Regions from separate parts of the Candidatus Rhodoblastus alkanivorans genome, predicted to be linked through region 4. Evidence: predicted binding sites of a transcription regulator. Region 4 holds the regulator's gene; each other region holds the start of a gene.

Region 1 (7,416 bases), 1.9 Mb from region 4:
GCGCAACTTGTCGGGACGCCATTCGCGCGCGAGATCGACATGGCCGACCTGCGCCGCGGCATGGACCCCGGCGTCCGTGCGCCCGGCGCCGCGCAAGCCCCCCCGCGCCGGTTCGAGCCGGGAGAGCGCGCTTTCGATGATTTCCTGGACCGAAAGCCCGTTGGCCTGCCGCTGCCAGCCGACATAACCGGTCCCATCATATTCGATGACGAGCTTATAGCGCGGCATGCTGCGCCTGGACAAGAACATCGCCGACGGTAAGCCGCGCCCCGCGGAAAAACTCCTCCCCGGAAACGACGCTCCGCCCCGCGCGCTGGATTTCCAGCAGCCGGATCGCGCCGTCGCCGCAGGCGACGCGCGGCGTTTCGTCAAGCACTTCGCCAGGCTTCCCCGCGCCCACGGCCGGCGCGGCGCGCATAATTTTCACCCGTTCCGGTCCCCTGCCGAAATCCGCCTCGAAAAAAGCGCCGGGGAAAGGCGACAGTCCGCGAATGAGATTGTGCAATTCCCCCGCCGACCGGTTGAAATCGACCCGCGCCTCGGCCTTGTCGATCTTGCGCGCGTAAAGCACACCTTCCTCGCTCTGGGGCTGGAATTGCAGCCCGCCGCGCTCCAAAGCCGCCAGCGCCCGGCCGATCAGATCGGCGCCGAGCGCGGAGAGCCGGTCATGGGCCTCTCCCGCGGTCATCTCAGGCGTGATCGTCAGTTTCTCGGCCATGGCGATGGGGCCGGTGTCGAGCCCCTCCTCCATCTGCATCACCTCGACCCCGGTCTCGCGATCGCCAGCCATGATCGCGCGCTGGATCGGCGCCGCGCCGCGCCAGCGCGGCAAAAGCGAAGCGTGAAGGTTGAGGCAGCCGAATTTCGGCGCCTCCAGCGCCGGCCGGGGCAGGATCAGCCCATAGGCGACAACCACCGCGACATCGACGTCGAAGGATCGGAATTCCTCGATCGTCTCGGGCTCGCGAAAATTCCTCGGTGTCAGGACCCTAAGGCCATATTTTTCCGCCGCCGCATGGACCGGCGACGGCGTCAGTTCCAGTCCGCGCCGCCCGGCGGGTTTCGGCGCGCGGGTATAGACCGCCGCGATCTCATGGCCGCGGCCAAAAATTTCGGCGAGCGGCGCCAGCGCGAAATCCGGCGTGCCCATGAAAATGACGCGCATGAATCAGCCCAGTTTCTCGCGGATTTCCGGCGCGCGCGGGGCAGCCGGCTCGGTGAGGCGGGCGGCTTTGGCGAATTTCTTGATCGCGCGCTCGCGCTTCAGCCGCGACAGATGGTCGATGAACAATTTGCCGTCGAGATGGTCGATTTCGTGCTGGAGACAGGTGGCGAGCAGACCTTCGGCCTCGATCTCACGGCGCTGGTTGTCGCGGTCAAGAAAGCGCACGCGCACCTTCGCCGGGCGGCTCACCTCCTCGTAATAATCCGGCACCGAGAGACATCCTTCCTCGTAGATCGAGGAATCGTCGGAACGTTCGAGGATTTCGGGGTCGGCGACGAATAGAGGCGCCGGTTCCTCGTCCTTCTTGGCGAGATCGATCACGATGACGCGCTTGGCGACGCCGATCTGGATCGCGGCAAGCCCAATGCCGGGCGCGTCATACATGGTCGCCAGCATGTCATCCATCAGGGCGCGCACGGAATCGTCCACCACGCCGACATTCTGGCTGACGGCGCGCAGGCGGGGGTCCGGAAGACACAGGATAGAACGGATAGCCATGACAGCGAACTCTAGCGGAATTTGCCTTCTGAGATAAGTGGGCTGGCGGGACGCGTCAAATGGGCTGTGCACATAAGCTGTAATATGTTCGATTTTTGTTCATTGATTCCTGCTTTGATCGCGCCATGACGGATCACCTTCTGTTCGATATTTTCAATTTCCCGGCAACGGCCTATGAACTCGTCGCCGCGGTCGCGCTGCTGGCCCTGTTCGCGCTCGGCCTTTTCGCGCGCGACAGGCGCGCGCGGGGCGACGCGCAGATGCAGGCGCTCGCGCGATCTCACGCCGAAATGGCCGGCCGCCTGCAGACGCTCGCCGAAATTCTCGGCGGCCGCCAGGCCGATTTCGCGCGCGCGGTCGCTGAAAAGCTCGATACTTCGGCCCATCGCGTCAATGAAAGGCTGGAGACTTCGACCCGGGCGACGCTGGTCAATTTGAGCGCGCTCAATGAACGCCTCGCCCTGATCGACGCCGCGCAAAATCGGCTCGCCGGGCTGACCGAGGAAGTGGTCGGCCTGAAGGAGATTCTCGGCAACAAACAGGCGCGTGGCGCCTTCGGCCAGGGACGGATGGAGGCGATCATCCGCGACGCCCTGCCGGCAAGCGCCTATGCGTTTCAACACACGCTCTCAACCGGCGCGCGGCCCGATTGCGCGCTGAAACTGCCCGGCGACGACAAGATTCTGGCGGTGGACGCCAAATTCCCGCTCGAAGCTTTCACCGCCCTGAAGGAGGCCGGCGACGAGGCGGCCAAAAAGGCGGCGCAGGCGCGGGTGCGCGGCGATCTCGCCAAACACATAAAGGACGTGTCCGAGCGCTATCTCCTGCCCGGCGAGACCCAGGACGTCGCGATCCTGTTTGTGCCCTCGGAATCGCTTTTCGCCGATTTGCACGAACATTTCGACGACGTGATTCAGAAGGCCCATCGCGCCCGGGTGCTGATCGTCTCGCCCTCGCTGCTGCTCATGGCGATCCAGGTCCTGCAGGCTCTGGTCCGCGACGCTCTGGTTCGCGACCAGGCCCATGTCATCCAGGCCGAAACGCGGCGCCTCGTCGAAGACGTCGCCCGCCTGCGCCAGCGCGCGCTGAAACTCGAAAGCCATTTCCGCCAGTCGCAGGACGACCTTTCCGCGATTCTCGTTTCATCGGAAAAGATCGCGCGCGCCGGCGAGCGCATCGACCGCGTCGATTTCTCCCGCGACGAGGGCCAGGGCTTTTTCGAAGCGGCGCAATGAAGCGCGTCATCGCGCACGAAACAAGCGGAACCGTCCCTCGATCCTGCCGTCTCGGCGGAAGAATCGGGCCGCATGTACGGCGATCCCGGCTCCATTGCGCCTGCGCCGATCCCGAAGCGCCAGGGCCGCTCCCAAACCTGCGCCATTAAAAAATATTTTAGTCGCCGCCGCCGTTGGTCCGCCTTGGTTCGCGCCCATTTTAAAAATGTTCAACGCTCCTTCCGCCCCGGTCTCAAAGGACCGTCGCCGCCAGAAGCCTAATACCTCGTCGGGTCCAGGGCCCGACCCGGCCAAGGAGATCGAAAGATGCAAAATTTGTCTTTTTTATCCAAAGCGTTGGCGCTCGCCGCTTTTGCCGCCTTCGCCGCCAGCCCCGCCGCCGCAACGGTGCGGACAGCCCAGGGTCAAACCTATTGGTCGGGCGATCCGGGGCAGGTGGATCCCGGCGCCTATTGGTCCGGGGGACAAGACCATTTCGATCCGCACCATTACCTTAGCTGGTATGGCGGCGACCCGCAGGATTACCAAATGACCGTCTATTCGACGCATCGGGGCGCCGCCCGCTGCGTCTGGCGCGAGCGCGTTATCAATACCTACTGGGATTTCCAGCACCCCTATGTCAGGGTCTGCGACTGAGCCGGGCCGGAAGGGCTCACGCCCCGTCGTTTTTCGCGGCGTGGCGGCCATCGGCGCAGCCGTCCGCGTGATGGGTCGCGCACCAGAAAGCGCGCGGCCCCGGTTCGGACACGGGCGTCGGCGCACGACGGACGCAAAGCCCCGCCTCTGCCCACCACGATCCCAGCTTGTCGCCGCGATCGACAGGCTGGAGGCCCAGCGCAGGCTGATGCCAATAGACGCAATCGTTGCAGGCGACAGGTTCATTATTGGCGTCCGCCGCCGCAAATTCCCCACACCCCTGCCCGCCATGCGTCGTCGGCCAATGGGAAATCCGGTCCGAAACGCTCGAAGGCTTGGGCGCGTGCCGCCGGCACCACCCTTCGCGCGGACGCGCCATCTTCCAGAAGCCGCACTGGTCGCAGCGGCCCTTGCCTGCCATATCCTCCACCGTCAATGCCCTCCCGCTTCGGCGGTGATCGCCGGCTTGCCCTGCGCGCTGGGATCCTGACCCCGCCATCCGAGCACCGCGATATTGGGAACTTGCGGCGGCTGGGGCGGCGGCGCCTGCCCCGACCACCCGCCGCCAAGCGCCAGCATCAGTTCGACATATTGCTCGAGCAGGCGCGTCTTCGCCGCAAGATCGGCGCGCTCGGCTTGGAGCGCAGCCGACTGAGAAGTCACGACATCCAGCGACGAGGCCGCGCCATCCTTGTATAGACTCATGGACATGTCCAGCGCCCTCTGCGCGGCTTTCGCGGCGGTCGAGAGCGACGCGCTTTCGATCCCCAGCCATTTGATGGAGGCGAGCGCGTTTTCGACCTCCTGATAGGCGGCGAGAACCGAGCCCTTGTAATCGGCGGCTGCGGCGGAAAAATCCGCGCGCGCCGCGTCCAGCGCCGCCTGGCGCTCGCCGCCGTCGAAGATCGGCGCCGAGAGCGCCGGCCCGTAGCTCCACAAGGAATTATGGAAATTCAGCAGATCGAGATTGGTCGACTGGGTGCCGCCGGACAGAAGAATGTAAAAGCGCGGCAGAAAATCGGCCTTGGCCGCGCCGATCCGCTCGCTCGTCGCATAAAGCAGCCGCTCCCTCGCCGCCACGTCGGGGCGGCGCAGCAGCAGGCTCGCCGGAGCGGCGCGGGGCGGCCGCGGCGTCGCCGGCTGGACGGCGGAGGGCGGGATTTTGAACAGGGATGCGTTCTGGCCGGCAATCGCCGCGAGGGCGTTTTCCAGCACGGCGCGCCCCTGGGCGATTTCGGCGGCCGCCGCTTTCGCATTGGCGAGTTGAACCTTGGCGCGCTCGACGTCGATCGGTGGCGCGATATTCTCGTTGAGGCGCTCCTGGGTGAGGTCGAGCGCGGATTGATAGACCTTGATCGTGCGCGCAAGCAAAGCGGCCTGGGCGTCGGCGCCCCGCAAGGCAATATAGGTTCTGGCCAAGGAGGCGTGGAGCGAGAGCCGGGCGGCGGCGAGCAGATCGTCATTGGCCTGGGCGCCGACCTTGGCCGCCGTCACAAGGTCATGAACCCGGCCCCACAGGTCGATCTCCCAGCTCAGTTGGCCGAACAATTGGTTGGCGCCAAAATAATTCGGCTGATCCAGCGAGCGAAGCGGCCGATGCTGCGACTGTTTGTTGTAGCTCAGCTCCGGCATACCGATGACGGTCGGAAAGAACGCCGAATTCGCAAGGTCGAGGAACGCCTTGGCGCGCTGGTATCTCGCGAGGGCCGCGGCATAGTCCGGATTGTCGAGTTCGATCAGTGCTTCGAGCCGGTCAAGCTCGTGGTTGCGAAAGGTCCGCCACCAATCTTCGGTCAGCGCAGCGCGCCGCCCCGGCGGCGCGCTGTCCTTGAATTTTTGCGGTGCGGCGAACTTCGGCCGCGCATAAGGAGGCGCGAGGTCGCAGCCGGCAAGCGCGAAGACGCCGGCGCAGATTCCGACTCGCAGCGCGAGGGAGGGGGAAAAACCCAACTTCATTCCTGGGCTTCCGCCGACTTCGGAGAGGAAATGTGGACGACGTCGCCATCGGCCAATGTTTCGGACGGATTGTTCACGATGCGGTCGTGGGGACCCAGGCCGGAGGCGATAATGATTTCTGCCCCCAAATCCTTGGCGATGACCACATCCTTGAACTTGATCCGGTTTTCTTTGTCCACCGTTGCGACGCGCGTGTTGTGCTCACCGGTCGAAAGGGCGCTCGAGGGAATGCGCAGCTGGTGGGGATTGATCGGCAATTCGAAATGAACGTCGGCATAGGAGCCGGGGAACAGGGCGCCATCGGGGTTAGGCGCGTCGACTTCGACGAGAAGACTGCCGTTGGCCGCGCCGATCGAATTGGAGGTCGTGGCGATCGTGCCGTGGAACTTGCGGCCCTTCGACTGCGGCGTGGTGAAAACCACCTTCATGCCCGGGGTGAGAACGGCGGAATAGACCTGCGGCGCCTGGACATAGAGACGCACGGCGTGAACGTCGGCAACCTTGAACAAAGGCTTGGCGTTGCCCCCCTGCGCCACATAGGAGCCGATGTCGATATTGCGGGCAGTGACGACGCCATCGAAGGGCGCAACGATCCGGGCGAACAATTTCTGGGACTTCAGCCGTTCGAGATTGGCCTTGGCCGCGCCGAGATCGGCCAGCTTGACCTGATAATCGCTGGCCTTTTCGTCCGCGGATTGTTTGGAAACCGCCGAAGACTTGCGCAGCGCCGCCCAGCGTTCGGACGTAACCTTGGCGAGCTCAAGGGCCGCCTCCTGGCGACTCACCTGCTCGTTCGCCCGGGCGAGCTGGTCGTCGAGTTCGGGTGTGTCCACCACGGCGAGCAGATCGCCCTTTTTGACGACGGCGCCGATGTCGGTCTGCCAGTTCTTGATATAGCCCGCGACTTGGGCGTAGATCGAGGCCTCGTACCAGGCCGAAATTTTGCCCGGAAGCGAAAGGGCCTCCGGCTTCGTGTTGTAAGTCGGCTCGATGACGCTCACGTTCGGTATCGCGCGCCCGCGCGTCCATTCCGCGAGCTGTTTCTCCGACTGCCAGCGTTGCGAGAACGAATAGGCCACGAAAGCGGCGAGAAGCACGGCGGCCGCCAGAATCAGCCAAGGGCCGACGCTTCGTCCGCGCACGGCAATGGTCTGCGCCTCGGAGGCTAGTTCATTTTTCATGGGACGCCTCGTTGGAAGGCCTCGACTTGCGCGAATGGGCCATGCCGAATACCACGGGAACGAAAATCAGGGTAGCTACGGTTGCGAAAATCAGGCCGCCGATCACGGCGCGGCCGAGCGGCGCGTTCTGCTCGGCGCTCAGCGCCATCGGCCCCATGCCGATGATCATCGCGAGCGCCGTCATCAGCACCGGCCGGAAACGTCCGACGCCGGCGTTCAGCGCCGCCTCGAAGGGCTCCAGCCCCTCGGCCAGCTGCTCGCGGGCGAAACTGACCACCAGGATCGAATTGGCCGTCGCCACGCCCATGGTCATGATCGCGCCGGTGAGCGCCGGAACGGAAAGGGTCGTGTGGGTCGCAAACAGCATCCAGGCCACGCCCGCCAGCGCCGCCGGCAGCGCCGAGACGATCACGAAAGGATCGGTCCAGGACTGGAAATTGACCACTATCAGCAGATAGATCAGCACGACCGCGAGCGCCAATCCCTCATAGAGCTGGGCATAAGCGGAATTCATCGTCGCCGTCTGGCCTCGCAGGACGATCTGCGTGCCGCGGGGGCGCTGCGACTGGAATTCGTCGAGGATCTTGATGACGTCGGCGGAGACGGCGCCGAGATCGCGTCCGGTGTTGCTCGCGAAAATGTCGATCACCGGCTGAACATTATAGTGGGACACGACGGCGTCGGT
Region 2 (7,416 bases), 230 kb from region 4:
CAAGGAGCGGATCACCCATTTCATCACGCTCCAGGGCGGCGTCGCCGACCCGGAATTCGTCGCCAGGCTCCACAAGGCCAAAACCGAAATCTATACCGCGATGGTGGATGCGGGCGCCGTGCCGCTGCGGCCGGGAATCAAGGAATTCATCGAGGCGGCGCGAAAGCAGGGCATTACCCTCGCCATTGCGACGACCACCTCAATGCCCAATATCGAGGCGCTGCTCAATTCCACCCTCGGCGGGAATTGGCGGGAGATTTTTCCCGTCGTCGGGGCCGGGGACATGGTCAGCAAAAAGAAGCCGGCGCCGGACGTCTATGAACTCGCCCTCCGCGAATTGGGCAAGCCGCCGGAACATTGCGTGGCGATCGAGGATTCGCGTAACGGCGTCCTGGCGGCGCGCAGCGCGGGGCTGCCGGTCATCGCGGTGCGCTCGACCTATTCCAGCGACGACGACCTCAGCGGCGCCGCGGTCGAACTGCCGAACTGCGAGGCGCTGAGCATTGATCTGCTCAGCAGGATTTCCAGTTAAAGCACGCCGGCTTTCGAACGAAAGCCGGCCAACTCGAACATATCAACTGCGAATTCGTCGGCTCGCCGACGAATTTGCGCTTGCGCGGCTCACTCGGCTGTCTTGACGTTCTTCGTCCGCACCGGGCGGAGCAGGAAGCTTGGGACGTGGTCACCCATGCCGATGACCGGCGCGTCGTCCTCGACAGGCCGGCGGGCGGCTTTGCGCCGAGGCTCTTCAGTCATGGACCGATTCGCGGTCCTTTGGCGCGGCGCGGCCTCGCGCGTCTCGCGGGCCGCCTCTTCGACCTTCGGCTTGCGCTCGCGCGCGGGCCGCCCCGCAGTGTCCCTCTCGGCGCGGCCGCGCGTGTTGCGTCGTGACCGCTCGCCGGCGTGGGCCGCGCGGCCGCGGTCGCGCTCGACATATTCGGCCGGCGCCAGTTCGTCGAGGCGCGGGCCCGCCCAGTCTATCTGCTCTTTGATCAGATCCTCGATCTGGGCGACATATTTCCGGTCATGCTCCGTCACGATCGTGAAGGCGTGGCCGGCGCGGCCGGCCCGGCCGGTGCGGCCGATGCGATGGACGTAATCTTCGGAATGGGTCGGCACGTCGAAATTGAAGACGTGGCTGACGTCGGGAATGTCGAGGCCGCGGGCGGCGACATCGGAACAGACCAGAATGTCCACGGCGCCGTTCTTGAACGCGTCGAGCGAGGCCATCCGCGCCTGCTGGTCCATGTCGCCATGCAGCGCGCCGACGGGGAAACCATGCTTTTCCAGGCTCTTGTAAACGATCGCGACGTCGCGCTTGCGGTTGCAGAACACGATCGCATTCTTCAGGCCCTCGGCGGAGCGCAGCAGGCGCCGCAGGGTCTCGCGCTTGTCGCCGCCGCCATGCGAGGCGACCAGGGCCTGGATGATGGTCGACGCGGTCGTAGCGGCCCGGGCGACCTCAACCCGCGCCGGATTGTGGAGAAATTGCTCGGTCAGCCGGGTGATTTCCGGGGGCATGGTCGCGGAGAAGAACAGAGTCTGCCGGGTGAAGGGCACCAGTTTGCAGATTTTTTCGATATCCGGAATGAAGCCCATGTCGAGCATGCGGTCGGCTTCGTCGATGACCAGGATTTCGATGCCGTTCAGCAGCAGCTTGCCGCGTTCGAAAAAGTCGAGCAGGCGGCCGGGCGTCACGATCAGCACGTCCGCGCCGCGCATGATCTTGGTCTCCTGGTCGCCGAAGGCCACGCCGCCAATCAGCAAGGCCACGTTCAGTTTGTGCTGCGCGCCATATTTGTTGAAGCTCTCCTCGACCTGGGCGGCAAGTTCGCGGGTCGGCTCCAGGATGAGGGTCCGCGGCATACGGGCGCGGGCGCGGCCCTGCTCGAGGCGGCAGAGCATGGGAAGGGTGAAGGCCGCGGTCTTGCCGGTGCCGGTCTGGGCGATGCCGAGAACGTCGCGGCCGGCGAGCACATGGGGGATGGCCTGCGCCTGGATGGGCGTGGGCGTCTTGTAACCGGCGTCTTCTACGGCGTGCAGCACCTTTTCGCTGAGGCCGAGTTCAGAAAATTGCATTAAAGGTTCCAAAATTGGGTTCAGGCGGATCGCGTCTGGCATAGGCGCCGGGCAATGCGCCGGAGCGAATGGCGGTCCAACGCCGCCGTTCAGATCATGACGCCGTTTATCTGAAGCGGGGCCATCCCAAGCGGAGCCATGTTTTCCACGTCGGAAGCATGGCGCCATTGCCTGGCGGACCTGCAACTGTCACGGCGGGCGCGCGCGAATCCAAAGCGCCACCCGGACCATTAGGCGAAGTGGCGTTAAAGTCAACGAATTTCTGGCGATCCGTGTGTTTGAGCGTGATCTTTTCCGATGAGCGGATTCCGCTTTTCCGCGTCAAGCTCGCGCAGCCGACGGTCAGCGATTTTCGAAAGTCTGACCGCAGGGGTTGAGCTGGGTCCGCGCGGCGCGGTTGGGGATCGAGGCTGTCGCCGAATAATCGATGTCGGGGCGGGCGCCGGAATGGGAGAAGGCGATCACCGGCAGGTCGCCATTCTGCGCCAGCTTGTCCAGCCCATGGGCGCCCAGCACGCTGACGACCGAGACGACGGCGCAAAACAGCGCGAGCCTATCGACGGCCGACCCACGATTGCTTTCTCCGAGATATCTCTTGATCGACATGCGATGCTCCCGACCTGACCCGGCTTCCTTATGGATCATCAAGGTAAATGGGCGGTTAGCATATTCGCGCGATTCAAGGCCTCATCCGCTCCAATATTCCGTCGCGAAGCACGAATTGATGGTAGAGCGCGACGAGCGCATGGGCGACGACGGTCGCGATCAGCAGATGCGCGAGCAACTCGTGGATTTCGCCGAACTGATGAGCGAGATCGCGATTGGCCTCGAAGGGCGAGGGAATCTCGAACAGGCCGAGGCTGAGCGGACGGCCGCGGGGCAGGAAGGTGGCGATGCCGGCGATCGGCGTGGCGAGCATCAGCAAGTAGAGAACCCCGTGGCCGGCCGCCGCGGCGCGGCGAAACATCGGCCCCATGCTGGCGGGATAGGCGGGGGTTTCGTTGCTCACACGGGCGACGACCCGGAAAACCAGCAGCACGAGAAGAAGCAGACCGACGATGACATGGGCGTTGACGATCGACGGGCGCAATGGCTTGTCGAACGAATCGACGCTCAGCCCGACGGCGTAAAGAGCGAAAATCATCAGCGCCATGAGCCAGTGCAGCAGGATAACGGGCGCCACGAATTTCTTCTTTTCCGCAATATTTGACATGATTGGCTCCAGTTTCAAATGCGTCGCATGAACCCAAAGGCGCCTCAGTTTGGCAAAGCATTGCGACCGTAAGGCGTCGATTCCGTCGGCTTTCCGTCAGAGATCGAACAGTTCGGCGGCGGCGAAGGCGGCGCGCTCCTGCAGGAAGGCGAAACGCGCCTCCGGCCTGGTTCCCATCAGGCGCTCGACCGAATCCGCCGTCTCCTCGCGATCCTCCTCGACGATTCCCACGCGGAGCAGGGTGCGCGAGCTGGGCGCCATGGTGGTTTCCTTGAGCTGGGCCGGCATCATTTCTCCCAAGCCCTTGAATCGACTGATCTCGACCTTGCCGCGCCCGGAAAATTCCTTGCCCAGCAGCTCGTCGCGATGAAAATCGTCGCGCGCATAGGCGACCTTCGCGCCCTGGCTGAGTTTGTAGAGCGGCGGCACGGCGAGATAAAGATGGCCCTGGTCGATCAGCTTGGGCATCTGCCGGTAGAAGAAGGTGATGAGCAGCGATGCGATATGGGCGCCGTCCACGTCGGCGTCGGTCATGATGACGACTTTGTCGTAGCGCAGGTCTTCGGCGCGATAATGCGAGCCCGTGCCGACGCCGAGCGCCTGAATCAGATCGCCGAGCTGCTGGTTCGCGGCCATTTTCTCGCGCGACGAACTGGCGACATTGAGGATCTTTCCGCGCAGGGGCAGCACCGCCTGATTGGCGCGGTCGCGCGCCTGCTTCGCGGAGCCACCCGCCGAATCGCCCTCAACGATAAATAATTCAGAACCTTGCGCCGAATTATACGTGCAATCCGCGAGCTTTCCGGGCAGGCGTAGCTTGCGCGTCGCGCTCTTGCGGGCGACATCCTTTTCGGCGCGGCGGCGCAGGCGCTCCTCGGCGCGCTCTATGGCCCATTCAACCAGAGCCTTGGCCTGGGCGGGCGACCCCGCAAGCCAATGATCGAAGGCGTCGCGCATCACGCTTTCGACGATGCGCGACGCCTCGACGCTCATCAGCCGGCTCTTGTTCTGCCCCTGGAATTCAGGCTCGCGGATGAAGACCGAAATCATCGCGGCGCAGCCGGCCATCAGGTCCTCGGCTGTGACCGCCGAAGCGCGCTTGCCCTGGCCGATGCGCTCGGCATGGTCCTTGAGCCCGCGCAGCAGCGCCAGACGCAGGCCGGATTCATGGGTTCCCCCGTCCGGAGTCGGAATGGTGTTGCAATAGGAATGGACGGCGCCGTCTTCGTGGGCGAGCCAGGCGACCGCCCATTCGAGCGAGCCGTGGCGCTCCGGCTTTTCCACACGGCCGGTGAAGAACTGCTCGGCGACGAGCGTCTTGCCCTCGATGTCGGCGGCGAGATAGTCCTTGAGCCCGCCGGGAAAATGGAACACGGCCTCGGCTGGCGTCTTGCCACCGGCATCAAGCAGGGATTCCGCGCATTTCCATCGGATTTCGACGCCGCCGAACAGATAGGCCTTGGCGCGGGCCATTTTGAAAATGCGCGCCGGAGAGAAGGTCGTCTTATCGCGGAAGATTTGCGGATCGGCCTTGAACCGGACCTTGGTGCCGCGCCGGTTCGGCGCGCGGCCGATCGTTTCGAGCCCAGTGATCGGCAGCCCGCGCGAAAAAACCTGACGGTAAAGCGTCTGGCCGCGCGCCACTTCGACTTCGAGCCTTTCGGCCAAGGCATTGACCACCGACACGCCGACGCCATGCAGGCCGCCAGACGTCTGATAGGCGCCGGAATCGAATTTGCCGCCGGCGTGGAGCGTCGTCATGATGACCTCCAGCGCAGATTTGGCTGGGAATTTGGGATGCGGGTCAATCGGAATCCCGCGCCCGTTGTCGGAAACCGACAGGTAGCCGTCCTCGTCCATCGCCACCTCGATCCGGGTGGCGTGACCGGCGACCGCCTCGTCCATGGAATTGTCGAGCACTTCGGCGAAGAGATGATGGAGCGCGGTTTCATCCGTGCCGCCGATATACATCCCCGGGCGGCGGCGCACCGGCTCCAGACCTTCGAGAACTTCGATCGACGCCGCCGTATAGCCCGCTTCCCCCGGCGTCGATCCCAGGGACACGCCAATCTGAGGCTTTTTGGTCGTGGCGGCTTTCCCGCCCGGCGTCGATTTGCTGTCCGGCGCCGATTCGGGCGCGCCAAAAAGATCGTGTTTGGCCATGAACCTGCTGAAGATTGTCGGAATGGACGAATCGCCGTCCGCTGCGGTCGCCCGTGTGACTACCATGAAAGTACCCCGGAAGGGAACAGAACGAAAACAATTTTTCTTATTTCACCGAAATTGGAAGCCAAAGCATGGCCGCGATGGAGAAAGCCTGCTAACGATTTCAATGTGCGATCCCGCATGGGAGGTACGATGGCGGTGCGTTTGCTGCTCGTGGACGACGATCCGATGCTCGGCCTTCTCGTCGCTGATTGGCTGAGCGAAAGCGGCTGCGAGGTCGTCGGCCCGGCGCGGACGGTCAAGGCGGCGCTGGATCTGGTCGAAAAGGAACGCGATGCGCTCGACGCCGCCTTGCTCGATGTCGCCCTCGATCGGGGCAATTCCTATCCCGTCGCCGACGCCTTGGCGCTCTATGGCGTCCCTTTCGCCTTCGTCACCGGCCATGGGCTCGGCGGCCTCGCGCCGGCCTACCGCGAGGCGCCGATTCTGACCAAGCCGTTCCAGTTCGACGATTTGCAACGCATAATCGACCGCCTTGTCGCCGTGCGCGGTCGCAAATGATGATTAATGCGCCGCCGCGCGCGCCAGCAGGCGCGAGAGCTTGCGGCGCAATTGTTCGGCGCTCACCGGTTTGTGAAGCAGTTCGAAGCCGCTCGCCGCGATCTCCGCAATATGTTCGGTCGCGGTGTCGCCGGTGAGGATCAGGGTCGGGTAGTCCCGTCCCGATCGGCGCGCGATCTCCTTGGCCGCGTCGACGCCGCTCAGGCCCGCGCCGAGCCTGTAATCACTGACCACGGCGTCGAAGCGCCAGCGCCGCGCCAAGGCCAGATCGAGCGCCTCCTCGCCGCTCGCCGCCGAGAGGGTCTTGCAGCCCCATTTGCGCGCAATGCTTTCCAGGCCGCGGCGCAGGATCAGATTGTCCTCGATGATGAGGATGCGACCGCGCGGGTCGGCAAGATGCGCCGACTGCGCTTCGGTCGCCTGGGCCGCCTCGGCGGCGGGCAGGGCGAGCGAGAAGCGTGAGCCGCGCCCGACCCGGGAGCTGACCTCGATCTGGGCTTCGAGCAGATTGGCGAGGCGGGCGACGATGGCCAGGCCCAGGCCGAGGCCCTTGCCGAGATCGCGGCCCGGATTGTTGAGCTGGATGAATTCCTCGAAAATTTCCTTCTGTTTTTCCTCCGGCACGCCGACGCCGGTGTCCACCACGTCGATCCGCACCTTCGTGCCGCGGCGCCGCAGGCCGATCAGCACGCCGCCGCTCGGGGTGTAGCGGATGGCGTTTTCGATCAGGTTGCGCAGGGCGCGCTCGAGCAGGGACGGATCGGCGAGGGCATAGAGCGAGCGCTTGACCACGCGCAGCTCCAGGCCCTTGTCCGCGGCCTTGGTTTCATATTCGGACGACAGGCGGTCCAGCAAAGCGGTGAGATCGACCGAATCGATGGCGGGCTCCACCACGCCGGCGTCGAGGCGCGAGATGTCGAGAATCGCCGTCAGCAGGCCATTGAGCCCGCCAAGCGCCTGTTTCATCATCCGCGCCGTCTCCACCGCCTTGGGAATGGTCGCGACCTGGCGTTCGATCAGGGCGAGGAGCAGCACGAGCGATTGCACCGGCTGGCGCAGATCGTGGCTGGCGGAGGCGAGAAACTTGGACTTGGCCTTGTTGGCGCGCTCGGCTTCGTTGGTCGCCGCGCGCAGGGCTTCCTCCATCTCCTTCTGCTCGGTGATTTCGGTGCCGGTGCCGAACCATTGCAGCACGCGGCCCTCGGCGTCCCGATGCGGCATGACGCGGGTGAGGAAGGGCCGGAACACGCCGTCGGCGCCGCGCAGGGGAATGGTCATGTCCAGCGGCTGTCCGGTCGCGACGCAATCCGCCCAGCGTTCGAAAATCGCGGGCAGGCTCTCGGGATCGATATAGGTTTTCCAGCCCATGTCGGCAGGCTGGTCGAGCGGCGCGCCGG
Region 3 (7,416 bases), 1.3 Mb from region 4:
TCGCGCGGCGCCCGCCAATACGCCAATGACGTCATGCTCAAGCACATGATGGACGCTTTGGTCGAAATCTATCCGCAGATCCCGGTCTGTGTGCATCAGGACCATGGCAACAGCCCGGCGACCTGTTTCTCCGCCATGCAGGCGGGCTTCACCTCGGTGATGATGGACGGCTCGCTGAAAGAGGACGCCAAGACGCCCGGCGACTGGGACTATAACGTCAATGTCACCAAATATGTCGCCGACATGGCCCATCTTGGCGGCATATCGGTCGAGGGCGAGTTCGGCGTGCTCGGCTCGCTCGAAACCGGCATGGGCGAGAAGGAAGACGGCCACGGTTTCGAGGGCAGTCTGTCGCACGACCAGCTCGTCACCAATCCCGACGACGCGGTGAAATTCGTCAAGGAAACCAGGGTGGACGCCCTCGCCATCGCCATGGGCACCTCGCATGGAGCATATAAGTTCTCGCGCAAGCCCGACGGCGCCATTCTGGCGATGAATGTCATTGAGGAAATCCATCAGAAAATGCCGGGCCTGCATATGGTCATGCACGGCTCGTCCTCGGTGCCGCAGGAATTGCAGGACATCATCAACGCCTATGGCGGCAAGATGCCGCAGACCTGGGGCGTGCCGGTCGAGGAAATCCAGCGCGGCATCAAGCATGGCGTGCGCAAGATCAATATCGACACCGACAACCGCATGGCGATCACCGGCGCGATCCGCAAGGTGTTCGCCGAGCAGCCGGCCGAATTCGATCCGCGCAAATATCTCAAGCCGGCGACCGAGGCCATGACCCGGATCTGCCGCCAGCGCCTCGAAGAATTCGGCACGGCCGGCCAGGCCTCGAAGATCAAGAAAGTTTACACGCTTGCCGAAATGGCCAAGCGCTATGCCTCGGGCGAACTGGAGCCCAAGGCCGCCTGATCGGCGCCGGATTTCCGGTTTCGATGGGGCTGCGGCGTCCGTGGCCCCATTTTTGCCGTCAAAATTCGACACGCCTCTCATTCCCTCTCCCCGCATGGTCCGTCGAAAGGTGGGCGCCCTATGCGGGGAGCGGAGGCGCCGATGTCCAGGCGTCGTGCTGTATTGCCGAGTTCATGAACGATTTCATCAAACCGCGCCTCTATCTCATCACGCCGCCGGCCGCCGAGGCCGACGCCGTCGCCCCGGCCGTGGAGGCCGCTTTGGGCGCGGGCGACGTCGCCTGCGTGCTGCTGCGCTTCGCGATTCTCGACGAGGGCGCGCGCAAGAAAATCGTCAAGGCGCTCGCGCCGATGGTCCAGGGCGCCGGCGCGGCTTTGCTGGTGCCTGACGACGCCGCCCTCGCGGCGCGCGCGGGCGCCGACGGCGTCCATGTCGAGGGATTTGGCGACAATTTCGCTGCGGCCCTCGAAAGCCTCAAGCCCGAACGCATCGTCGGAATCGGCGCGCTGGCCAGCCGCGACGAGGCGATGCTGGCGGGCGAGAGCGACGCCGATTATCTGATGTTCGGCGCGCTCGATCCCGGCGCCGACAGCGCCGCCGCGACCGCCGAGCGCGCGTCCTGGTGGGCTGAACTTTTCAACGTTCCCTGCGTCGCGGTCGCCCATGAGACGGCGGATGTCGAGACTTTGGCGCGCTCGGGAGCGGAATTCGTCGCGCTGGGGCCGAAATTCTTTGCCGATCCGCGCGGGATTGCCGCCGCCGTCGCTGAGGCCCAGGCGGCGCTCGACCGCGTGGAGGCCAAGGCGTGAGGCGCCGGCTCGTCCGCCTGGCGCTGGCCGTCGCCGCCGTTCTCGTCGCCGGCCCGTCTTACGCGCGCCTCGCGCCGGGTGAGCCCGATCTCGCCTATGGCGCCTATCAGCGCGGCTATTACCGCACCGCCTTCGAGGAGGCGATGAAGCGCGTTCAGGCTGATCCCCATGACGGGGCGGCGATGACCCTCATCGCTGAATTGTTCGAACAGGGCGTCGGGGCGCCGCAAAATGTCGCCGAGGCCATGAATTGGTACAAGCTTAGCGCCGAACAGGGCGACAGGAACGCCGAATATTCGCTCGGCAATGCTTATTTTACCGGCAAGGGCGAGACCAAGGACGTGGCCAAGGCGGCCTTCTGGCTCGAAAAGGCCGCCGCGCAGGATCACGCCGGCGCCTGGTTCAATCTCGGGGTCATGGCGCTCGAAGGCAATGGCGTCGCCTCCGATTTCCCGAAAGCCGCGGCGGACTTCCGCCACTCGGCCGAACTCGGCTTTCCCGACGCCGCTTACGCGCTCGCTTTGCTTTATCGCGAGGGCAAGGGCGTCGAGAAGGATCGGACCCGGGCGACGGAATGGCTCAAGCGCGGGGCGGAAGAAGGTTTCCTCGCGGCGGAAGTCGAATATGGCATCGCTCTTTTCAATGGCGACGGCGTTCCGGCCGACGAGGCGAGCGGAGCGAATTGGCTGTTGCGCGCCGCCAACCGCAACAACGCCATCGCGCAAAACCGTGTCGCGCGCATGTATTTCGCCGGTCGCGGCCTGAAACAGAATCGCATCGAGGGCGCGAAATGGGCGATTCTTTCCGCCGCGGCGGGCTTGCGCGATTCCTGGCTCGACGCCCAGACCAACAAGCTGACGCCGGACGAGCGCAAGAAAGTGGAGCAGGAGATCAGGTCCTATCTGGGCAAATGATCCCTGCCGCGTTCAGCGCCACATGCCGCGCATGCGCGCGCCGAGATCGACGCGAAGCTGGGGCCGGGGGCCGGAAGCAGCGCCCTCCGCGGCGATCCGGGGCCAGGCGACTTTTTTGAACAAAGGCGTGAGTTCGTCGGGCAGAAAACGGCTGCGCGCGGCATAGACGTGGCGGTCGCCGCGCGCATGCTGGCCATGGGTGAAGAAGCGCTGCGGGATCATCAGATGGAGACGGTCGCGGGCGCGGGTCATCGCGACATAAAGCAGGCGGCGCTCTTCCTCGATTTCGGCGCTGGTTCCGGTCGCGAGGTCGGAGGGGATGCAGCCGTCGACCACATTGAGCAAGAATACCGATTTCCATTCCTGCCCCTTGGCGGAATGGATGGTCGAAAGGATCAGAAAGTCCTCGTCGACCAGCGGAGGGCCGGCCTCGCCGCTGGTCGCCTGGGGCGGGTCGAGCGTCAATTCGGTCAGGAAACGCTCGCGCGAGGGATAGGTCGCGGCGATCTGTTCGAGCTGGACGAGGTCGATCTGGCGGGTGGCGAAATCCTCGTGCAGACGTTCGAGATGCGGCTCATACCAGGCGCGGGCGCGGGCGATTTCCGCTGGCCAGCCGGATTGGCGCCGGCCGATATCCGTCATCGCGGCGACGAAATCCGGCCAGTGATCGCCCGATTTGGCCGGCGCCGGCAAAGCGGCCAGCGCCGCGAGCGGCTCGCTTTCCCCGCCGATTTCGTCGAGCGCGCGCCGGGCGGTCGAGGGGCCGACGCCCGGAAGAAGCTGGAGCAGGCGGAAACCGGCGACCCGGTCGCGCGGATTCTGGGCAAAGCGCAAAAGAGCCAGCAAATCCTTGACATGGGCGCTATCGAGAAATTTCAGGCCGCCAAATTTGACGAAAGGAATGTTGCGCCGGGTCAATTCGACTTCGAGCGGGCCGCTGTGGTGGGCGGCGCGGAACAGAACCGCCTGGCTTTTGAGCTTTTCGCCGGCCTCGCGCGCCTCCAGCACCTGTTCGACGATATAAGACGCCTGGCTTGCTTCGTCAGCGACCACGACCTGGGCGGGAAGCTCGGCCGAGAGGCGGTCGGTCCATAGGTTCTTGGTGAAGCGCTCTTTGGCGTAAGCGATCACGCCATTGGCGGCGGCGAGAATCGACCGGGTCGAGCGGTAATTGCGCTCCAGGGTGACGATTTCGGCCGGCGGCGAGAATTTCGAAGGAAAATCGAGAATGTTGCGCACTTCCGCCGCGCGGAAGGAATAGATCGACTGGGCGTCGTCGCCGACGACCGTCAGGCCGCGCCCGTCGGGCTTGAGGCCGAGCAATATCGCGGCCTGGAGGCGGTTGGTGTCCTGATATTCGTCGACCAGCACATGGTCGAAACGCGCGCCCAATTCGCTTCCGAGCGTCGGTTCCGCGGCCATCTGCGCCCAATAAAGCAGCAGATCGTCGTAATCGAGCACGTTTTGCGCCTGTTTGGCCTCCACATAAGACGCGAACAGCGCGCGCAGTTCATCGCTCCAGCCCGCGCACCAGGGGAAATGCCTCGCCAACACCTCGTCGAGCGGCGCTTGCGCATTGACGGCGCGGGAATAGATGGCGAGGCAGGTCGCCTTGGTCGGGAAGCGCTTCTCGGTTTTGGACAAGCCGAGGTCGTGGCGCGCGAGATTGATGAGGTCGGCGCTGTCCTCACGGTCGTGGATGGTGAAATCCGGGTCGAGGCCGATCAGCGGCGCATATTCGCGCAATAGCCGGGCGCCGATGGAATGGAAGGTGCCGGCCCAGTGGAGGGCGTCGGTCAAGGCTCCGGCCTTGCCGCCCAGCGCCTCGGCGCAGATGCGGCGGACGCGACCGCACATTTCGGTCGCCGCGCGGCGTGAAAAAGTCATCAGCAGAATGCGGCGCGGATCGGCGCCCGAGGCGATCAGAAAGGCGACGCGATGGGCGAGCGTATTGGTCTTGCCGGAGCCCGCGCCGGCGATGATCAGCAATGGCCTGTCCGCCGCGCCTTCGGCGGCCTGGCGCTGCGCTTCGTTGAGTTTGCCGAGAAAAGCGGCGGCGCTCACTTTCTTCTCCGATCCCGCGAATCGCATCGCGCTTGCCTGAACATATTACGAACGCAAAGGCGCAGGAAGCGTCCGGCTCGCGCCGGTGGCGGATTGAGCCCGGGGGGCGTCAATCGCGGCAGGTTTTTTGCTTATCATGCATGGGCGCCTGAGCGGCGTGCGAAAGGGCACGCGGAATTGATCGCGAAAGCGCCGCGAAACCATGCGATTGTAAGTCGCTCGCGGTTCGATCGGGTCGCGAACGGTTGCGGAGGCGGCGATCACCATGATAAGCGAGCAAATCTCCATTCTGGTTCTGGGGCTGGGACCCCTGGCTTCCGCGGCGGCGCGGCTGCTGTTCCTCGCCGGCAATGCGGTGGCCATGCATCAGTCCGGCGACCCGAAGGTCCTGCGCCGGAAAATGTCCTTCGCTGACGCGTGGTCGGATGGCGACGCCGTTCTCGACGGCGTCGAGGCGCGCGTAACCGGACGCGCCGACGAATTCCTGGCGGGAATGCGCCAGCAGAATTTCATCCCCGTCCTGACCCATCGGGTCGCCAGCACGGTCGAGCGCTGGCCCTGGGACATTGTCTTGGATGCGGCAGGCGAAAGCGGCGGCGCGCAGGATGGGAAATTCAACGCGCCCCTGCGCATGGGTCTCGGATCGGGACCGGTCGCGGGAGAGGATTGCGATCTTGTCATAGCGACCGAAGGGCTCGATCCGGGCGCCGTGATCCGCAAGGGAAGCGCGCCCGCCGACGCCTCCCGGGCGGAGATCGGCTTCCATTCCGCGGGCCTGTCCCTCGCGCCGCACGACGGACGCTTCCGCGCCGCGCGCGACATCGGGGCGAGGATCGGCAAAGGCGATCTTCTCGGCCATGTCGGGGCGACGCCCATCGTCGCGCCGCGCGCCGGGCGGTTGATCGGCCTGCGCCGGCCGGGCGCCGTCGTCGCGCGGGAGGAAAAGCTGGCCGAGGTCGCGCTCGATCCACGGACGCCCTTTTCGGACGTCGGCGCGAACGAACAGGCCGTCGCCCGCGCGGTCCTGCTGGCGGCGCAGATGGAAGTGAACGGTTGGGAGCCGGTCAAGCTCAAGGGCCTGGTCTGAGCCGGCAAGAGCGGAAATCCGAGGGTTGAAGCGCTCGAATGCGCTCCTTATCGTTGCATCGGCTCATGAGAGCCGAGGCGCAGGGGCATGGCGGTTTCGTTCCGGGGACGAATGGCGGGAGGCGGTCTTTGGCTCAGCGCGCTGATCGCCACGACTGGCGTGGCCGCCGCCGCCGAGAGGATTGAGACGGTCAAATTCAAGCCGGGCTCCATATCGGCGACGGTCTCCGGCAAGATCAAGGGCTATGACGGCGTCAAATATCTGTTCGAGGCCCGGGCCGGGCAGGCCATTTCGATCCTGTTCGCGCCGAAAAACACGGCCTGTTATTTCAATGTCTTCGCCCCGGGCGCGGCAATGGCCGTTCATACCGGGTCGATCAATGGCAATGAATTCGCCGCCAATCTCACGGCGAACGGGGAATATCGCGCCCAGGTCTTTCTGATGCGCAGCGCGGCCCGGCGCCATGAGACCTGCAGATATTCCATGACGATCGAGATTTCCGGCGCCGGCTCCGCCGCAAAGCCGCCCGCGCCGGTGAAGGGCGCGGAAGAACTGCCCATGCTGCGCGCCTGCGTCGCCAGCGCCGCCAAGCTCTATGGGGTCACGCAGGACAAGCTGCGCTTCAAGGAGGAGGCCGCCGCCGCGCCGTCCACGAACGGTTTCGAGATGAATGGCGAAGCGGACAAGGGCGCGGAAGGCCGGAAGCAGTTCAAATGCCTGTTCGGCGAGGACCGCGTGCTGAAACAGGTCATGCCGTTGAATTCGGACGGCGCGTGAGGCGCATTTGGCGGCTCATTTCGCGCCGGTGAACAGCGGGACGAAATAGTCGGTCGCGCCGATCAGCACGAATTGCACCCCAATGCAGATCAGCAGAAAGCCGAAGATGCGCGTCAGCGCGTCTATGCCCGTGGGACCGAGGAAGCGAACGAGATAGATCGAACCGCGCAGCACCAGCCAGGCGATGAAGGCGGTGACGGCGATCCCGATCATCACCACGATATTGCCAAGGACGATCCTGTCGTTGGGGATTTGCGCCGAAGTCGCCAGAACCACGGAAATGGCGCCGGGGCCGCTCAGCGACGGCATGGCGAGGGGCGAAAAGGCGATGTCCTTTTGCGCGGCGACCTTTTCGTCGCCGGTTTCCGCCTTGGGGAAGACCATGCGGAAGCCGAGCGTCGAGACCAGGAGGCCGCCGGCGATCCTGATGCCCTCGAGCGAAATGCCGAAGAAACTGATGATGAACCGGCCCGCCACGAGAAAAGTCGCAAGGATGCAGAAGGCATAGACGCAGCCGAGCAGGGTCTGCCGGTTGCGCTCCTCCGCTGTCATCCCCGCCGTGAGCGCGATCAGCAGCGGCGCCGTGCTGAACGGGTTCATGATCGGCAGGAGGCCGGCGATCACCAGGAGGACGACTTCGATCAGGCGGAATGCGGTCATTTCTATCCGGATGGCGTCGGTTGGGGGCCTAATGCCCGCTGATCTGGAGCTTGCCCCGGAACACGGCGTGAATGACCACGGAATAGATCAGCACGACCGGCAAGGCGACCACGCCCGCGCCCCAGAACAGGAAGGAGAGCGACTTGTCCGGCGCCGCCGCGCTCGCCACCGTGACGCTATAGGG
Region 4 (7,416 bases):
TCAAGATGCCGGGCATATAAACGCGCGTTCCCCCGTGCGCCCGCGCCAAAGACATCGCCGCTTCCTCGCCCGCAGCGACCGCGATTTCCGCAAGGATGCCCGTTAGCTTCATGCCGCCGCCCAAATTTCCGGATGTCGCGGGCGCGGCGCTCAAAGACGAAAGGCGCCGCGCCCGCCGGGTGAGAACCCAAACGCCCCCGAAGCGCCGACAAGGCCATCAATAGATGAGGCGGAGCGGAAACATGATGGGGAAAGGTTTCCTCCGGGCAGCGAGCGCCAACGCGCGAGACGCGATGGCGTCCGAGAATAAACAGTCCAAAAGGCCTAATTTGAAGTCGTGCGCCGATCGCGCTCAGGACGGCTCAGGAGCCCTATTGAACGCGGAGGCTTCGTCTCTTAGCCGCCGCGTTGCCTCTGCCGTCCAAGCCGTTAAATGGTGCTTCAAATTTGATTTTGAGGCCCGGAGTCAGAGGGGAGAGAAGCTTTGATGTTTTGGATCGCCTCGTCGGTCTTGACGGCGGCTTGATCGGCGAGCCGATACAGTGTCCGGTGAATGAACTCCAATGCGACGCCGGGCTCAAGATAAAACTGTCCACCGCTCTCCCGGACCGATTTCCTCCGGCGGCCATTGATGTAGGCTCTTACGAAATCCGCAAGCACCAAGAGGTCGCTACAGCTCTCCTGCGCCATTTCGAGGTGGCGAATAATCTCGATCTTTTCGCGCATTTGGGCCGCGTCGATCGCTGGCGCTTCCTGCGGCTCGACTCTTTTCAAAGCGGGTTTTGCCATGGTCCGTCCTCCGTTGGGCAAATTGCGCGCCAGGATTGCGCGGTCAATGGATGCTCTCCGACGTTTCGAAGCCGCCGAGGATCCGGCAGATTTCGAAGGCCGAGGTGGCAGTGAGCCCGTTTTGCTTCTCGGACCATTCGTTGATGAGATCGCGCGGATTGGCCGCCGGCGCGGAGGGAGAAAGCTTCTCGGCAAACTCGCGGTTAAGGGCGAGGCGCGCTTGAATGACTAAAAGCGCGTGGTTGACCAGATCGGCGACCGAGCTCGTGGTGAGGAACGGCACCTTCCCCGAACTGACGCCGAGGACGGCCCACACGTCTTCGTCGCTCCAACCTTCGGTCGTGGCAGGAACTTCCCCCGACGGCGGCACGACTTGCGTTTCGTCAACCCACGCCGTTATTCGGGAAAGCTCGCCGAACCATGCGCTGAGCAGCGCGGTCGGACGGGCGGACCCGTTGTAGCCGTCGAGGGCGCGGATAAAGTTGTTATTCGTCTCGATAATTGCGCTATTCGTCGCAATGCATTGGCGCCAGAAATCGCGCAATTCGGATTTGGAGGGGAAGTTGAGATTGATGGTTTTCATAGTCTTTCCTGGTTAAAATGCCAATTACGCGGCGGGGGACAAAAGCTTGAGGGCTTGGGAGCCGCCTTTGGTGTTGACGGCCGTTTGGCGAAGATCGTTCAGTCTAATCGGCCCGCTTGCGACGAACGTCCTGGCGTCCTCAAGAAGTTGGACGAGTTCGCGGATTGACGTGTTTTGCCCATAGGAAACGGCCGCCGCGCGCGCGTCGGCACCGTAAACGTCGAAATCGAGCGCAATCGCGACGAGGTCTTCGTCCAATGGCGCTTTCAAAACCAGCCGCTTGGAGCAGCGGCTGACGATTTGTTCATAGGCGCCGCGATCGACCTTCGTTCTCTTGAGAAGGTCTGGGTTCCCGCAGACGACAACGGGAAAGCCGAAACGCGACGGCAAATCGACCAGCTCTTTGAGGACGTTCAAATCAAGTTGCTGCGCCTCGTCTATGAGCAGATATTCGCCCTGTTTCCAGGATCCGGACGTGTCAAAGCGGTCCTCCAGGGCGCGCCAAATCGAGTCCGTGCTCTCGCGCCCTCCCCTCGCCACGCCCATGGCGTCGCCCAGAAGCCTAAATGCCGCCTTGCCCGTTCCCTGCGTCGCCGAAATACGCAAGTAGATCGCTTTTCGATCGTTCGCATAAAGGCGTTCCAGCGCGACCGTTTTTCCGATCCCCGGCGGTCCAATGATCGCGGCAGCGCGCAGGGTCGCACGCGAGTACGTAACGGTCTCGTCGATGCCGCGAGAAATCGACGTTTCGACAAAGCGAAAAGCCATCAGCGAGCGTCCCTCTTATTCGCAAGAAGACGTTGCATGAACGCCTGGTGATCTTCGGCGGAGCGTTTCAGTTCGGCCTGCTCGCGCGCGCGTCGTTCCTTTGGCGTTTCAGTCAAGCCGGAAGCGATGGCCCGCGCCTCGGCGGACGGGCCAATGTGCGCGCCGATCGGCGCATGCGGTTCACGCGGAAGAACTGACGCGAGTTGGATAATCTCCGCTTCCGCATCGATCGTTGGAATAGACCGACATAGCGCCTTGGCCGCCTTCACGCGACGCGCGCCGCGCGAGGCGGCCTCGCGCGCGCCGGATGGATCAAGGGGATGAAATTCCGCGTCGCGCTGCGCCAACCCCAGGAGGCGCCCTTTGTCGTCACGGATCGGAAGACGATCCCATGCTTGATATTTTGGCACCAGAACAATGACATAATCGCCCAAATAGCTTTGCAGCTCGTCGCAGGTCCATGATGCGCCGGAGAATTGAATTCTTCCCCCGCTGACGCTGCGTCGCTCTTCGGTCGAAAAGGCCGTGATGAAGGCTAATGGGTCGATTTCCGTTTTGGACCAGCCGGCCGCAATCGCTTTTTTGTACGCCTCAAAAGGCGGCAGACCCTTGAGTTTCCGACCCTTTTGGGGCCGATTATGATAAATTATGAGTTGTGCCTCGATCATCCTGACGAATTGGCCGAAATCTCCGCCGTATGGTGTCGGGGCCTTCCCGACATTCGAGGTTTTCGACTTCATCCGGTCGCCGCCGACCCAGCCGGGGATTTGCGCCAGATAATGCCGTTCAAACCGGCCGAAAAAGCCCTCGATTTCCTTGGCGCGGGCGTTATACGGCTTGGCGTTCACGACATTGCTTTCGCGGCCGAAAACGACCCTGTGGCCGAGAAGCTTCATTGCGTCGTCGACGAATTCGGCCCAATTATATTCGGACCCGTTGTCGAGGTAGAGCGTTCCCGGCATCCCCCAGGCCGTGGCCATGCGCAGAAAGCTCTCGATGACGTGGGCGTTGGTTACGCCTTTGCCTTCCTCCAGGATGACGACATCGAGCCACGCCCTTTGGGTCCCCGCGTCGAACCATGCGATAAATTTCGCGTGACGTTGGAAACCCTCAATTTTGGGCAAGAGCACGTCGGCGCTATGCACGTCGCCGTAGATCACGTCGCACGGCGCCAAGCCGCTCACGCCGCGAAGAATGCCCGGCAAATCGTCTTGGAACGCCTTGCGATCGCGGAGGAAGACGCCGGCTTTGCGCGCGATCCGTTCCGCCTTGATGAAATTGTCGGGCAACGCGCAAATGTCGGCCGATGCTTGAAAGCCGGCGGCGCGGCTAAGCTCTATGAGTTTCCGCTCAGCCATCAGGCGGATGTGGCCGAAGGAAGCCAGGTTCTTGTGCTCTCCCCGGATGTAAAGCCGCAATTCAGAGGCGATGCGTTTCTTGACTTCATCGTCAAAAGGAACGGAGCTGTCCCATTTTTGGGTTAGGATGACACGCTTTTGGCCTGCGTCCGAACGCTTTCGCCGCGCCAAACCGGCTTCAGCTTGGTCTTCATGGCGTTTGACCCAACGCATGATCGTGGCGACGGAAACATATTCCATCCGGCCGGTGCGCGGGTTAAGGAGTCGTCGTTGCGCCTCTTCGCGTGCCGCTTTCGCCCTCCCTTCCGACCCCTTAGGATGGGTAACAACCCGCATGACCAGGTCGTAGCGAATGTCGCGCTCTATTCGCGTAATGTCGCCGGGCGCTGGAGCTGCAACCGCGGTTGAAACACGCTTTAAACGCTCTTGAATGTAGGCGGGCAGGCTATCGACTTTGACTTCGTATTGACGCCCGCCGCGGCCGCCGCGCCCGGCGACTTCCCGGACAACCAAGCGCGCGCCGTTCCAAGTCGCCGACGGGTTCTTGCTGGCCCGCATGATGGCGCGTTCAATCGCCCGGCTCGATATGGCTGCTGCGTCGGCGATGACGGCGATGGGAAGGAAGTCCCTCACGCTACTTTCTCGGGGAACAGTTCTGCAAGGAGACGCTGACGAAGTTCGTCCGCACGTCGGCTGTGGCGTGCTCCTTTCAACGCCTTTTCCGCGGTTTGCCTGTTAACGCCGGCTGCATTACACCAAGCATTGAGGCTGGAATTTCGCGCGACTAATGCCGCGCGGACGGTCTGATACAGATCGTCTGACCCGGCAATTGTAATTACGAGAGGGAGGGTGCGAACGATTTTGGGCATTGCGCCGCCTAATGTCTTATTTCGGTGCATTTTGTTCAGAATAACGCACATTTCGGTATATGGCAAGCGACTACGACGATGCCAGACTGGCGGAGGCGCTACGCGCCGTGATAAAGAAAAAGCGAGTCTCAATGAAACTAATTTCGGAGAAATTAGGGATTTCGTATCGCACTGTTCAGAATTACATAAATGGTGAAAACCGTATTCCTGCCGATTTTTTCTTGCGTCTGGCACATTTGTTGCGCATAGACGCGGACTATTTTATATATGGCGACTTTCGACCGCACCATTCCGATCTTTATGACGCTGTTTGCGGATCGCTTATTGAGCTTGGCCTTATGCCATCTTTGGGGCCTGAGACGCCTCAGCACGAGCGCGAAAAGGCATTAACACTGGCGGCCCGAATGACAGCCGATTTGGAGGCCCGATATGATCGCTTTCGGGCAGAAGGCGCGTTCGGTCCCTTCGTCTCGCACCTTTCGTTTGGGCGCCGCGAAACCAAGACCGGTTGATGTTCGGCAAAATGTTCGCCAATCGTGGGATTTGGCGTAGCATGTTCGCCAATCCTTTTTGAAAATGTATAGAAAAATCAACAGCATCGCACATACGGAAAATCAGCCGAGTGTTCGCCAATCCGGTTTGGCGAACACTACACACCTACAAGGTTGTTATTAAAGAGATTTTCGAGTCCCGGCGTGCAATTACCGAATTCCGGGATTTGCAATTAATTTTACGCGCTCCAGCAGCAACCATCTCACATCTTTTCGATTGCAGAACCAAGCGCGAACATCTATCTTCCGTTCATGATTTGTATTGGCGTGATTCTGAAGCGCCAAAGCAACGCCGGATGCGGCAAGATTAGACAGGGCGCGGCCATGCTGACCAGGAAACAAAGCGAATTGCTTCGTTATATTCATGAGCGCCTGAAAGAGACCGGCGTGCCTCCATCCTTCGACGAAATGAAGGACGCGCTCGACCTGCGCTCGAAGTCCGGCATTCATCGCCTCATCATGGCGCTGGAGGAGCGCGGCTTCATCCGGCGCCTGCCAAATCGCGCCCGGGCGCTGGAAGTTTTGCGGCTGCCCGAGTCGTCAACCCCGGCGGCGCCGCGCGGCGGACGTTTCGCGCCAAGCGTCATCGAAGGCAATCTCGGCAAGACCCGGCCAGTCGTCGCGGGCGACCCCTCCGATTCGAGCCAGAACGTCGCCATCCCCGTCATGGGCCGCATCGCGGCCGGCACGCCGATATCGGCGCTGCAAACACGGTCCCACAGCATCGCCCTCCCCCCGGACCTGTTGTCCAACGGCGAACATTACGCGCTCGAAGTCCGGGGCGATTCGATGATCGAGGCCGGCATTCTCGACGGCGACACGGTGGTCATCAAGAAGCAGGAATCCGCCGAGTCGGGTGAAATCGTGGTCGCCTTGATCGACGACGAGGAGGCGACCTTGAAGCGCTTGCGCAAGCGCGGCGCCTCGATCGCGCTGGAAGCCGCCAATCCGGCCTATGAAACGCGGATCTTTGGGCCGGACCGGGTCCGCATCCAGGGCAAGCTGGTGAGCCTCGTGCGCAAATATTGAGCGGAGTTTTCGCGGACGACGGGAAAAGCGACGAAGAAACTCATGCATTATTTCAATATGTTAGATGGTTAATTGTTTCCCGTCGCGCCTTTAGCTCACGGTCGCAGTGACAGCCGGAAGGGTCGCTGCGCTGAATTTCTGGCGTTATTCCATGGACAAATTTTGAGCTCAGTTCTCTGGCGGGCCGGGGAATTGACGCTTAACCTCTGTGAAGGCGTTTTGTCCCTGGCAAAGGAGTATGCGCATGACCCGCGATCAACTCACCGAACGCATTCTCGACATCAAGCGCGAAAAACGCCTGACATGGCAGCAGATCGTCGAAGCGACCGGCGAAATGGCGGATGTGCTGATCGTCGGCGCGCTGCTCGGCCAGATGCGCCTTCCCGAGGCGCTCGCGGCCAAGTCTGCCGCTTTTCTCGGCCTGACCAAGTCGGAAGAGCGGATGCTGACCGAGGTTCCGATGCGCGGCCAGAATTCGCCGATGCCGCCGACCGACCCCCTGCTCTATCGCTTTTACGAACTGCTCATGGTCAATGGACCGGCGATGAAGGAACTGATCCAGGAGGAATTCGGCGACGGCATCATGTCGGCGATCGATTTCGACATGGCGATCGAGCGCCAGCCCGACCCCAAGGGCGACCGGGTCAAGATTTCCATGTCCGGCAAATTCCTGCCCTACAAATATTACGGCGCCGGCCCCGGCGTGCCGCCGAATGGCGCCAAGAACGGATAATCAATCCCGCTATTCCCGCGAATCGTCCTTCGTCGCGGGCGACTCCGGCGCGGCGGCGGGACGCAATGGCGCAAGCGCCCGGCGGCGCGGCGCGCGTGACCAGGGGCGATCCTCGCCTGGCGCGCGGGTTGTGCGCCATTCCATGCCTTTCGGGCCGAAAGCCAGTGTCACCGCCCCGGTTTCCCGGAGCTTGCGGCGGTCGAGCAGAATTTTTGGCGTGCAATAGCTCGGCGCATAGAGCGGCGAAATGACGACCTGCGCCCGGGCGCAATCCTCATGGAAGGCTTCGCCGTCGAGCACCAGGGCCGCCGCTTCGCCATTGCGCATTACGCCGACGCAACCGAGCGTGTCGCAACGGCCGGCGGCTTCGGCTTCGGACGCCGGGCGCAGGTCGGCGTCGGCGCGCAGCCATTGTTCGGCGGCAAAGGAATCGCGCCTTTTGCCGAGAAGCGCGAGGCGCCCTCCGGCGTCGCGCAAAGCCGCATATTCCCCGGTCGGCGCCACGGCGAGATCGAAGCGCTGTCCGCTCGCCGCCCCCAACAGGCCCAGGCCGACCAGCGGCAGCGCCGTAAGCTTCATCAGCCGCGTCCGCCACAAGACGGCGGAGAGAACCGCGAGCGTCAGGCAGGCGATCGACCAGGGCGCGAAAGCCGGCAGGGCGATAGTCGCGCCCGGCGCCGACCCGATCCAACGCGCGATCGTCATGATCATGCCGACGCCCGCGCCGAGATAGGAC

The links. Region 4 encodes LexA, which represses DNA repair genes until DNA is damaged. Its sites were predicted from a motif close to TGTTCNNNNTGTGTTCNG; they were not measured.
Region 1: a site for LexA is predicted at 1,809-1,826, ahead of K2U94_RS19130 (DNA recombination protein RmuC). Genes of this name have one in related genera too.
Region 2: a site for LexA is predicted at 5,537-5,554, ahead of parE (DNA topoisomerase IV subunit B). Genes of this name have one in related genera too.
Region 3: a site for LexA is predicted at 4,745-4,762, ahead of K2U94_RS04450 (ATP-dependent helicase). Genes of this name have one in related genera too.

What each region holds. Positions count from the first base shown of each region.
Region 1 is NZ_JAIVFP010000001.1:4,097,701-4,105,116, forward strand. It holds gene truA (tRNA pseudouridine(38-40) synthase TruA) at 1-228, opposite strand, end outside; gene fmt (methionyl-tRNA formyltransferase) at 215-1,165, opposite strand; gene def (peptide deformylase) at 1,169-1,723, opposite strand; gene K2U94_RS19130 (DNA recombination protein RmuC) at 1,849-2,958, shown strand; gene K2U94_RS19135 (hypothetical protein) at 3,265-3,594, shown strand; gene K2U94_RS19140 (hypothetical protein) at 3,611-4,024, opposite strand; gene K2U94_RS19145 (efflux transporter outer membrane subunit) at 4,027-5,550, opposite strand; gene K2U94_RS19150 (efflux RND transporter periplasmic adaptor subunit) at 5,547-6,731, opposite strand; gene K2U94_RS19155 (efflux RND transporter permease subunit) at 6,721-7,416, opposite strand, start outside.
Region 2 is NZ_JAIVFP010000001.1:2,477,126-2,484,541, forward strand. It holds gene K2U94_RS11510 (HAD-IA family hydrolase) at 1-532, shown strand, start outside; gene K2U94_RS11515 (DEAD/DEAH box helicase) at 622-2,079, opposite strand; gene K2U94_RS11520 (hypothetical protein) at 2,422-2,685, opposite strand; gene K2U94_RS11525 (cytochrome b) at 2,759-3,292, opposite strand; gene parE (DNA topoisomerase IV subunit B) at 3,389-5,455, opposite strand; gene K2U94_RS11535 (response regulator) at 5,651-6,019, shown strand; gene K2U94_RS11540 (PAS domain-containing protein) at 6,023-7,416, opposite strand, start outside.
Region 3 is NZ_JAIVFP010000001.1:943,287-950,702, forward strand. It holds gene fba (class II fructose-bisphosphate aldolase) at 1-921, shown strand, start outside; gene K2U94_RS04440 (thiamine phosphate synthase) at 1,095-1,730, shown strand; gene K2U94_RS04445 (tetratricopeptide repeat protein) at 1,727-2,644, shown strand; gene K2U94_RS04450 (ATP-dependent helicase) at 2,657-4,735, opposite strand; gene K2U94_RS04455 (hypothetical protein) at 4,974-5,795, shown strand; gene K2U94_RS04460 (hypothetical protein) at 5,883-6,572, shown strand; gene K2U94_RS04465 (MarC family NAAT transporter) at 6,588-7,232, opposite strand; gene K2U94_RS04470 (cytochrome d ubiquinol oxidase subunit II) at 7,261-7,416, opposite strand, start outside.
Region 4 is NZ_JAIVFP010000001.1:2,243,915-2,251,330, reverse strand. It holds gene K2U94_RS10585 (hypothetical protein) at 1-112, opposite strand, end outside; gene K2U94_RS10580 (hypothetical protein) at 442-789, opposite strand; gene K2U94_RS10575 (hypothetical protein) at 833-1,372, opposite strand; gene K2U94_RS10570 (AAA family ATPase) at 1,397-2,140, opposite strand; gene K2U94_RS10565 (hypothetical protein) at 2,140-4,131, opposite strand; gene K2U94_RS10560 (helix-turn-helix domain-containing protein) at 4,427-4,879, shown strand; gene lexA (transcriptional repressor LexA) at 5,243-5,947, shown strand; gene cynS (cyanase) at 6,192-6,680, shown strand; gene K2U94_RS10545 (ComEC/Rec2 family competence protein) at 6,690-7,416, opposite strand, start outside.